One region of the Frankia sp. KB5 genome, then DNA from elsewhere that is predicted to be linked to it. Evidence: riboswitches for the same ligand, from Rfam matches in the RefSeq annotation. Region 1 holds a riboswitch; the other holds the start of a gene.
The links. Region 1 has a riboswitch for cobalamin ahead of KBI5_RS06830 (ABC transporter substrate-binding protein). Riboswitches for the same ligand answer to the same signal wherever they lie in the genome.
Positions count from the first base shown of each region.

Region 2: linked by a shared signal. The riboswitch ahead of KBI5_RS06935 (energy-coupling factor ABC transporter permease) and the one ahead of KBI5_RS06830 (ABC transporter substrate-binding protein) in region 1 are both predicted to bind cobalamin.

Region 1 covers NZ_MRUJ01000058.1:41,183-47,104, forward strand. The annotation lists partial or broken gene KBI5_RS27685 (YibE/F family protein) at 28-780, opposite strand; gene KBI5_RS06815 (hypothetical protein) at 1,390-1,722, shown strand; gene KBI5_RS06820 (superoxide dismutase) at 1,811-2,422, shown strand; gene KBI5_RS06825 (metalloregulator ArsR/SmtB family transcription factor) at 2,659-3,045, opposite strand; cobalamin riboswitch at 3,192-3,386, shown strand; gene KBI5_RS06830 (ABC transporter substrate-binding protein) at 3,419-4,615, shown strand; gene KBI5_RS06835 (iron ABC transporter permease) at 4,762-5,769, shown strand; gene KBI5_RS06840 (ABC transporter ATP-binding protein) at 5,769-5,922, shown strand, end outside.
Region 2 covers NZ_MRUJ01000059.1:8,599-13,518, forward strand. The annotation lists gene KBI5_RS06920 (copper resistance CopC family protein) at 1-391, shown strand, start outside; gene KBI5_RS06925 (copper chaperone PCu(A)C) at 378-1,058, shown strand; gene KBI5_RS06930 (Dyp-type peroxidase) at 1,058-2,368, shown strand; cobalamin riboswitch at 2,557-2,782, shown strand; gene KBI5_RS06935 (energy-coupling factor ABC transporter permease) at 2,817-3,587, shown strand; gene KBI5_RS06940 (energy-coupling factor ABC transporter substrate-binding protein) at 3,584-4,030, shown strand; gene cbiQ (cobalt ECF transporter T component CbiQ) at 4,074-4,823, shown strand.

The DNA.
Region 1 (5,922 bases):
GGCCTGGGTGATCGTCATGTCGTTGATCAGGCCGAGTGAGCCGATGATGACACTGGCGAGCACGAGGCCTGGAAGGCTCAGCTGCCCGGCGAACGCCTTGAGCATCACGTCCTCGTCCGAACCGAGCCCGGTGATGTGGGCGAACCTGATCGCCAGTGCGCCGAACGCGCCGGTCAGGGCCATGCTGGCGATGGTGCCCAGCAGCGCGGCGGTCGTGCGCGCGGAAACGCCGTGCGCGAGATAAAGCAGAACGACAACCAGGGCGGTACCCGTGGTCAGGGCGACCGCGACGGGAGGATGCCCGTCGAGCAGGGACGGCAACGTGAACCTGACGATCACCAGATAGCTCAGGACGAGGCCGACGAGCGCGGCCAGCCCACGCCAACGCGCGACGGCGACGACCACGGCGGCGGCGGCGGCGAGGAACGCGATCGCGCCGATGGGCGCGGAGCGTTGGAAGTCCGCGACGTAGTAGGCGGCCTTGCCCGCGATGTCGGTGGTGGGAGCGAGCCGGACCCTGTCCCCCGCTTCCAGCACCGGTCCGGTGGGATCGACCAGCGTGTCGAGATGGAGCCGGGTACCGGAATCCGGCGCGTCGTCCAGGACCACGTCGATGCGGTCGCAGATCCCCTGCGACGTCCCCGTGCCGGTCAGGTCGGGGCAGGGCCCCGGCCGACGCGTTCGACCCGGTTCAGGAGGGTGTGGGCCAAGGAGTGTGAACCGGCTCCGCATCAAGGTTTTCCGCGCCGCCCACAGCAGCACCGTGAGCGTAATGATCATCTATGCCGCGAGGTAAACGAACGCGAACGTGGGTGAGGCCAGCGCGTACAGGAGCCACGCCGCGACGCTGGCGGCGATGTTCCCGATCGCCTGCACGGTGGCGAGCAGCCCGAACGCCGACCCGCGGATCCGCTCGGACGCGCACGCGGCAACCGCCGCATGCTCCGCGGTCTCCGCGCACCCGACCCGACACTGGCCAGCACGAACGCGACCCCAGCAGCCAGAGCTGCCACCCGGACACCGCGAACAGCAGGTAGGAGACCAGGAACGCCGTCACACCGGCAACGGTGACCAGCAGCGGCTGACGGCGGCCAAGCCGGCCGGAGATCCCTCCGGCGGGAAACGACGCGATCGTGGCAGCGACGTTGTAGGCGATGTACAGGCCGATCGCGATCCGGGTGGCCGTGGCCGTGCCGTGGCCCGGGGCCCGCAGGTCGCCGGCCCGCAGGATCAGCGGGGTGACGGCCACGGTTCGCGATCACCTGCCCTGCACGACAGCTTCCGCCGGGCGCGACCGCCTCGACACCCCCCGACGGCCTCCTCTAGTTTGCAGTTGCGAATCATAGGCAACTACTGTTCAGTCGCAGGCCGACCGAGGGAGCAGGATCCATGGGAAGCGCCCCTACCGACCCGATGGCCGCGTGCCTGCCGGTGGCGATCGAGATCATGACCGCCTACACCGACTCCGCCGACGACCCCACCTTCTTCTGGGAGAGCGTCCAACGGGTGATGGCCGACGGCGCGCAGCGCACCAACCCGGCGGRGGCCATGGCCGAGCTCGTACTCGGGCTGGCGACACTGTGCGGGATCACCCTGAACGATCTCGCCGATCGTTCCGGATCTGACGTGGCGGCGCGCGACATCCTGCGCGACATCCGGCGCGGGTACGTCTCCGGCGCTGCCGGACCCGTCAAGCCGGCCAGCTCGGCCGAGAGCGGCTGACGGCCTCTCCTCGCCCACGAACCCCCATACCGCGACGGTCCACACACTGCGGATCATCATCCACCCTCAACCAGTGAAGGACGACCAGGTGAGCGTCTACACCCTGCCCGACCTCCAGTACGACTACGCCGCGCTGGAGCCGGCGATCAGCGGCCAGATCCTCGAACTGCACCACGACAAGCACCACGCGACCTACGTCGCCGGCGCCAACACCACACTGGACAAGCTCGCCGAGGCCCGGGAGAAGGGCGACTTCGGCGCGATCGTCGGCCTGGAGAAGACTCTGGCGTTCAACGTCTCCGGCCACATCCTGCACTCCGTCTACTGGCAGAACCTCTCCCCCGACGGCGGCGACAAGCCCGACGGCGCCCTCGGCGACGCCATCYCCGAGTCCTTCGGCTCGTTCGACAGCTTCAGGGCACAGCTCACCGCGGCCACCACCACGGTGCAGGGCTCCGGATGGGGCGTCCTGGCCTACGACCAGCTCTCCGGGCGCCTCCTCGTCGAGCAGGTCTACGACCACCAGAGCAACGTCGGCATCGGCAACAGCGCCCTGCTCGTCTTCGACGCCTGGGAGCACGCCTGGTACCTGCAGTACAAGAACGTCAAAGCCGACTACGTGACCGCCCTGTGGGACATCGTCAACTGGGCCGACGTCGCCGCCCGCTACACCGCCGCCAGGCAGATCACCCCGGTCTGACCCGACCCGCGCGCAGGCTCCACGTCACCCTGCCGACCGGGAGGGAAAGCACCTACCACCCCGGCCGGCAGGGCACCCGGCGTCGACGGTCAGACCGGTTCCGCCGAGGCCTCCAGGGCCGGCCGACCCGCACCCCAGCGTTCCTCGATGAGCACGCGGGCGATGACGACCCGCTGTGCCTGGCCTCCGGAAAGCTCGTCGGCATGCCGGTCCGCGAGGCTGGGGTCGCGGACGGGTCAGTGGGCGTGCGCCACGGAATGATGCTGGAGCCGAGGCTCGGGTCGGACCCGGGCCAGTAGCTCGCCCACGACGGGGTCGGCAAGCCGGTAGCGGATCACCCGGCCGTCCCGCTCGGCGACGACGGCCTGCTGGTGACGCAGAACCCGCAGTGCCTGCGAGACCGCGGCGTCGTTCATCTCGACCGCGACGGCGAGGTCCGAGACGGAGATCGGGCCGACATGGTGGATCGCCAGCAGGATCGCGAGCCGGCCCGGCTCACCGAGCATCGCGAACAGGCCGGCCCAGCGCGCGACGTCGGCCCGGTCCCCGATCGCGGCAACCGCGTCACACGCCCGGTCATGATCGATGATCCGATGCTGGGACCGGGCGTCCAACCGGTGCATCGGCCAATTGTCGCACCCGCGCCGCCAGCCGGATGCCGGCCGATGCGCGACCCCCTCCCGGTCCGGCGGGCGCAACCATGCTCCACCGCTCATCGTGCGCGCAGCACAAAAACCTGCATTTCCTTGCAGATGAGCATGTGATCTCGTACAGTTCGTCCCGCCGTGGTGTTCGGGAAGCCGGTGTGAAACCGGAGCGGCCCTCGCCACTGTGATCGGGATGTCACCGGCCAGTCCCCGCCGAGTCGGGGAAGTCACTGGGCGCCGGAAATCGTCGCCTGGGAAGGCGGCCGGTGACGCACCACCCGTCAGCCAGGAGACCGGCCACGGCACCCGCGATCCGTCCACGAGGTGCTGGAAGGCGGCTTTACTTCGTATGCGCGCACGTCTGGTGGCCCTGGGGGCCACCCTCCTGCTCACCCCGGCCCTGCTGGCGGGCTGCGGCGACGACGACCCGTCACCGGCCGCCGGACCGAGTGCCGACGCCCATGGCTGCGTCACCTCGTTCGACGAGGGCACCGACTACTTCCCCGTGCACTCCACCCTGGAGCACGCGAAGAACTTCACGATCACCTACGAGAAGGCCTACCAAATCCTCACGGTGAAGGAGCCCTACCCGGACGGGAAACCCGAGTCCTACGTGCTCTACCGGTGRGGCACCCCGAAGCCGGAGCTGACCGACGACCTCACCGACGCACCGCGCCTCCAGGTGCCGATCGACAGCCTGTACTCCGGCTCGACCACCCACCTGCCGCTGCTGGCCGACCTCGACCGCACCGACATTCTCACCGGCGTGTCGACCGCGACCTCCGTGGTCAACAAGGACATCCGCGCCCGCATCGACACGGGCACGGTCGTCGAGTACGCGAGCAACGGCCAGCTCGACACCGAGAAGGTCGTCACCGCCGCGCCGGACGTCCTGATGACCGGCGGCACCGACGACCCGGCCTACCAGAAGCTGCGCGACGCCGGCATCCCGGTCGTCGCCAACGCGGAATGGCTGGAGGCCGACCCGCTCGGCCGCGCCGAATGGGTGAAGTTCATGGCCGCGCTCACCGGCGACGAGGAGAAGGCCACGAAGGTCTTCGACCAGATCGAGGCCGACTACGACGCCATCGTCGACAAGGTGCCCGACAGCCCACAGGTCCCCGCCCTGATCGGCACCATGTACCAGGGCACCTGGTACATGCCCTCCGGTGGCAGCTACGTCGGCAAGCTCCTCGCCGACGCCGGCGCCAGCTACCCCTGGTCCGGCGAGAAGGAAACCGGCAGCCTCGAACTCGACTTCGAGACCGTCTTCACCAGGGCCGGCAGCGCGAAGATCTGGCTCGCCGACGGCGAATGGAAGACGAAGGCGGACATCACCGCTGAGGATGCCCGCTACGGCCAGTTCGCGGCCTTCCGCGACGGCCAGATCTGGAGCAACAACCTCGTCATCGGCGCCGGCGGCGGCAACGACTACTGGGAACGCGGCGTGACCCGCCCCGACCTCGTCCTCGGTGACCTCGCCGCCATCCTGCACCCCGACGCCTTCCCCAACCACACCTTCGCCTTCTACCAGCAGATCAAGTAGTGACCTCGACCGTCGACCCCACGGCGGGGGCCGCCCCTGACCCGGCGGCCCCCGCCAGCGCTACCCACAGGGCACCCGCGAGGGGCACCGCACCCGCGGAAGACCGGCGCCGGCCATCCGCCCGCGAGCCGCTCGTCCTCACCGCACTGGCCGCGGGACTGCTCGGCGTGTTCCTGCTCGCGCTGGCCATCGGGTCAGTCTCCATCCCCCTCGACGAGACCCTGCGCGTGCTCGTCGGCCACGAGCCGCACGACCCGCGCTGGACGGTGGTCATCCGTGAGATCCGGRTGCCCCGCGCACTCACCGCCGTGCTCGCCGGAGCGGCGCTGGGAGTCGCCGGCCTGCAGATGCAGACCCTGTTCCGCAACCCACTCGCGGACCCGTACTCGCTGGGGGTCAGCTCCGGTGCCAGCCTCGGCGTCGCCCTCGTCGTCGCCGGTGTCGGCGGCTCCGGCGGCACCTTCACCGCCAGCGTCGCCGGCAGCGGCCGGTACGGCATCGTCGTGGCGTCGGCGGCCGGAGCCGCCGTCGTCCTCGGCGCGGTACTCGCGCTCGCCCAGTGGGTACGCTCCGTCGTCACCCTGCTGGTCATCGGCGTCATCCTCACCAGTGCGGTGGGCTCCCTGGTCAGCCTCCTGCTGACCTGGACAGCGCCGCAACGGGCCATCCAGTACTGGATGTGGTCGCTCGGGAGTTTCGCCGGGACGTCCAACGCCGATCTGGCCGTCTTCGCGCCGATAGTCGGGGCCGGGCTGCTGCTGGCGCTGCTGACCGTCAAGCCGCTCAACGCCCTGCTGCTCGGCGAGAACTACGCCCGCACCCTCGGCCTGCGGCTACGCCACGTCCGCGCGGCCACCCTGCTCGGCGCGTCCCTGCTCGCCGGCGCGGTGACCGCCTTCTGCGGCCCTGTCGCCTTCCTCGGCATCGCCGTGCCGCACATCGCCCGCCGCGCACTCGGCACCGCCGATCATCGGCTGCTCGTCCCGGGGACAATGCTCACCGGGGCCGGGCTGGCACTCGCCTGCTCGATCGGCTCCCAGCTGCCCGGCACCGACATGGTCCTGCCCATCAACGTCATCACCTCGCTGGTCGGCGCCCCCATCGTCATCGCGGTGCTCCTGCGGGCCCGCGCCGCCGTCGCCGGAGTCGCCTGATGCCCGGTCAGCAGCCGTGGCGGCGCGCCGCGGTGCCGCAGGAGGCCGGAACACAGCCCGAGACCGGGCTCCGGCTGGACGGACTCGCCGTCGGCTACGGCCACCGGCGCGGACGCCGTCCCGTACTCACCGCGCTGACCGCCGTCGCACCGC
Region 2 (4,920 bases), on a different contig from region 1:
CGGGCATCCGATCAGCGGTGTCACTCGCTTCACGGTGGGCTCCGTGCGAGCAGAGCCGGCAGTGCCAGTCAGCGCCACGCCGGTCGGGTCCACCCCAGGCACCGACGACGGCCCCGTGGGCGCGAGCCCGGCGGCCTCCGGGCCGACGGCCACCAGCCCGGCGGGCACCCCCGTCGCGGGTGCGGAGGCCGGGGGGCTCCCGTTCCGCACCGCGCTCGTCGGCGTGGGGGGAGCCCTCGCAGCGCTCGCCCTGCTCTGGGCGTACGGCGCGATCCGCCGGAACAGCGCGCCCCGCGGAGCAGAGACCTCCACGCCCGAGCCCTCCACTGCCACGCCCACACCGCCCACGTCCGCGTCCTCGTCACAAGGGAACACCGATGACATCCGATAACCAGAAAGGCAGGACAACAGTGGGCAACAGCGGCAGCCAGCGGCCGGGCGGAACCAGTCATCGGCGGCGTCTGGCACGTGGCAGGCTCTTCGCACTGCGTGCACTCGGTGCTGCCAGCCTGGTGGCCCTGCTCGTCGCAGGCTGTGGATCCGACGACTCGTCCGACGCGCAGCCGCAGGCCCCGGCCAGCCCGGCCGCGGCGGGCAAAGTCGTGACCATCGCCGATGCCTGGGTGAAGGCCGCCACGACGGGGATGTCCGCCGCCTTCGGCGAGCTGCACAACTCCGGCACCGCCCCGGCGACCGTCGTCTCGGTGACGAGCCCCGCCTCCGCGGCCATGGAGCTGCACGAGACCGTCGCCAACGAGTCCGGCGAGATGGTGATGCGCCCCAGGGAGGGCGGCTTCATCGTGCCGGCCGGCGGCACGCTCACGCTCCAGCCCGGCGGCAACCACCTCATGCTCATGGACGTGACCTCGCCCATCAAGGCCGGTGACGAGGTCGACTTCACCATCACCTTCGGCGACAACTCGACCCTCACGTTCACCGCGCCCGCGAAGGACTACTCCGGCGCCAACGAGAACTACGAGGGCGGCATGGACATGGGTGGCCAGGCGGACACCGCCGCGGGCACGCCCGCGCCGGCGCCGGCGACGCCCGAGCCCTGATGGAGGCCGGCCGAGGGGAGACGGGTGGGCGACAGGCCGCGTGGAGCATCCGGCGCGCGGCGCCGTCGCCGGGACGCGGTGGGCCGGACCGGCGGCGTCTGCTCCTGGGCGGCGCCGTCGCCGCCGGTGGGGCCGCATCGGCGATCGGCGCCGACCAGCTGTCGCGGGGAGGGCCCGACGGGTCCGCTGCCACGGCGGCGCCCGACGGTGCCGCCGCGCACGGGAGCCGCACCGAGGCGTTCTTCGGCGCGCACCAGGCCGGTATCGCCACCGTCCCGCAGGCACACGCCACGTTCCTCGCGCTCGACCTGCGAGAGAAGGCAGACCGGGACGCCATCCGCCGCATGCTGCGGATCCTCACCGACGACGCCGCCCGCCTGACCCAAGCAGAGGCGGCGCTGGCCGATTCGGAGCCGGAACTGGCCGCCGTGCCGGCCCGGCTCACCATCACCTTCGGGTTCGGTCCGCGGCTGGTCACCCGCGCCGCCGGCGAGGCCGCGGTGCCCTCGTGGCTCGGGCCGCTGCCGGCGTTCGGCATCGACCGGCTCGAACCCGCCTGGAGCGACGGCGACCTGCTGCTGCAGATCGCCGCCGACGACCCGGTAGCGGTCGCGCACGCGACCCGGATGCTGGCCAAGGACACCCGCAGCTTCGCCGGCGTGCGCTGGCGGCAGTCCGGCTTCCGCCGGGCCCGGGGGTCGGAACCGGCCGGGACCACCATGCGCAACCTGTTCGGCCAGGTCGACGGAACAGTGAACGCCGCTCCCGGCACCGCCGACTTCGATCAGGTCGTCTGGCACGCCGCCCCGTCCGGATCCTCGGCGACCGCGTGGCTCACCGGCGGCACCAGCATGGTCGTACGGCGGATCCGGATGGACCTGGACCGCTGGGACGCCCTCGACCGCTCCGGCCGGGAACAGGTCGTCGGCCGTTTCCTCACGAACGGGGCCCCGCTCACCGGGACGCGGGAGCGCGACGAGCCCGACTTCGCCGCGACGACCGCCATCGGGTTCCCCATGATTCCCGAGTTCTCGCACCTGCGGCGAGCCAGGTCGGACAACGAGGGTGAGCGGATCTACCGGCGGTCCTACAACTACGACGGGGCCCCCACTGGCGGCGCGGTATCCGACTCCGGTCTCGTCTTCGCCTCCTACCAGGCCGACGTCACGGCGCAGTTCCTGCCGATCCAGCGGCGGCTGGCCGAACTCGACCTGCTCAACGAGTGGACGACGCCGATCGGATCCGCCGTGTTCGCGATTCCGCCCGGGACTCGGGAGGGCGGGTTTGTGGGTGAGACGCTGCTGGCCTGAACAGACCCGGGCGTGGCACGCCGTCGGGCTCAGGGCTGGGCCCCGCCGGGGGCGGGTCGTCGGCTGCCGGCGGCAGTGAGCGCGTGCCGCCCGAGCAACTCCGCGCGGGGCCGCGTTCACGATCACCTGACGGACCGGCCGTTTCTTCGCTGCGAAAACTTCGCAATTGCGCAGGTGACTCGACGAATGTAATCTGACGTCGCCGTGGTGACGGGAAGTCCGGTTCAAGCCGGCGCGGCCCTCGCCACTGTGACCGGGGAGTAGCTGTCCGCACCTGATGGCGGTGGAGTTCCACCGCGTGACCGCAGGTGAGGAGCCACTGGAGCACGGCCACCGCCGCCCGCGCTCCGGGAAGGCACGGACGGGTGCTGGGATCCGGCAGCCAGGAGACCGGCCACGGCGCTCGACCATGCTCATCCACGAGGTGCTGGAGAGAGGCTCCCCTGCCATGCACATTGCGGAAGGCTTCCTGCCGCCCGCGCACGCCATCGCCTGGACGGTCGCCGCGGCGCCGTTCGTGGTGCACGGCGCGGTCACCGTCAACCGGACCGTCCGGGACAACCCCGAGGCCAGGCTTCTGGTCGGGGCGTCCGGCGCGTTCGCTTTCGTGCTGTCGGCACTGAAGATCCCGTCGGTGACGGGATCGTGCTCCCATCCCACCGGGACCGGACTGGGCACGATCCTGTTCAAACCCCCGGTGATGACGCTGCTGGGCACGGTGGTCCTGTTCTTCCAGGCGGTGCTGCTCGCGCACGGCGGGCTCACCACGCTCGGCGCGAACACGTTCTCCATGGCGATCGCCGGGCCGTGGATCGGCTATCTCGCCTACCGCCTGGCCCGTGCCGCGGGAGCCGGGACGGGCATCTCGGTGTTCACCGGCGCCGCGCTCGCGGACCTGGCCACCTACTGCGTCACGACCGTCCAGCTCGCGCTGGCGTTCCCGTCCGCCGACGGCGGCTTCCTCGGCGCGGTCGGCGAGTTCGGCTCGATCTTCGCGGTCACCCAGATCCCGCTCTCGATTAGTGAAGGACTACTCACCGTCCTGGTCATCCGCGTCCTGTCGCAGGTCAGCGCGCCCGAGCTGGAGCGGCTCGGTGTCCTGTCGGCGGCCGGCACACGCGGCGGTGACAGCCCACCCGCGGACGGCCCGACCCCGCAGCCCTACGCCACCGGTGCCGCTCTGCCCGCGGAACCGCAGGCGTCGGAGCCGGCCCGATGAGCCGCGCCCGAACGATCAACCTGACTCTCTTCCTCGCCGTTGTCGTGCTGGCCGTCGCGCCGCTCGTCCTCAGCCTCGGCGACGGCAAGGAGGAACCGTTCGCGGGGGCGGACACCCAGGCGGAGACACAGATCAGCAAGCAGGACCCGGGTTACAAGCCGTGGTTCTCGCCGCTGTACGAGCCGCCGTCCGGCGAGGTCGAGTCCCTGCTGTTCACGCTCCAAGCGGCGGTCGGCGCGGGCGTTCTCGGCTATGTCTTCGGTGTCGCGCGTACCCGGCGGCAGCTGCCCACCGACCCTCCGAGGCCGCCGCTCGCCGCCGCGGCGGCCGACTCACCCGCCCTGGGAAACCCCGGCTCGGGAGACCCGCCGACCGCTGCCGCGGCGGCCGCCTCGCCGGAGGCCGCGGCCCCGGTGGCCAGTACGGGATCCGCCGGCAGGTGACCACGCGGTTCTGGCTCGCGACCGTACCGCCCACACTGTGAGCGTGTCAGCCTCCCGGCTCGACACGGCGGCCTACCGCAGCCGCTGGCGGCACCGCCACCCGGCGGAGAAGGCCCTGCTCAGTCTCGGCCTGCTCGGCTGCGCGGTGGGCCTGCCGCCGTGGCCCGGCGCCCTGGTCACCGGGAGCGTCGCGGTCGTCGTGATGTTCGCGGTCGCCCGCGTGCCGGTCGGCGACGCGGCGCGGGTCCTCGCCGCGCCGATCGGCTTCGTCGTCGTCGGCATCATCCCGATCGCCCTCGATCTGGACGGACTGCGGCCGGTGCTGGCCGACGGCGGCCCGCACCTCGCGGCGGAAACCGCGGGGCGCTCGTGCGCCGCGCTACTCTGCCTGGTCCTGTTCGCCGCGACCACGCCGCTCGCGGACGTACTGCCGCGCCTGGTCCGCCTCGGGGTGCCGCCGGCCGTGYTCGACGTCGCGGCTGTCGTGTACCGGCTGCTTTTCGTCCTGCTCGCGACCCTGCAGGCCGCCCGGGAGGCGCAGGCCGGCCGGCTGGGCTACCGCACCTGGCGCGCCACCTACCGCTCGCTGGCCGGGCAGGGCTCCCTGCTGTTCGTCCGCGCGCTGCACCGGGCCCGCCGACTGGAGGAGGGCATCGCCCTGCGTAGCGGCGATCCCACCCCGCGTGTACTCATCGAGCAGCGCCCGCTCTCCCGCGCGTTCCTCACCGGCGCCTCCGTCGTCCTCGTGGGCGTCGTCGCGGCGACCCTGCTCAGCCCAAGGATCGGTACGTGAACAGGTCGAGGGTGCCCGGCACCGAGGCGAGCGGCGTCCACGGGAGAGAACGTCACGCGGACGGAGAGCCCGCGGCCGTCGCGACCGGGTCTCCCCC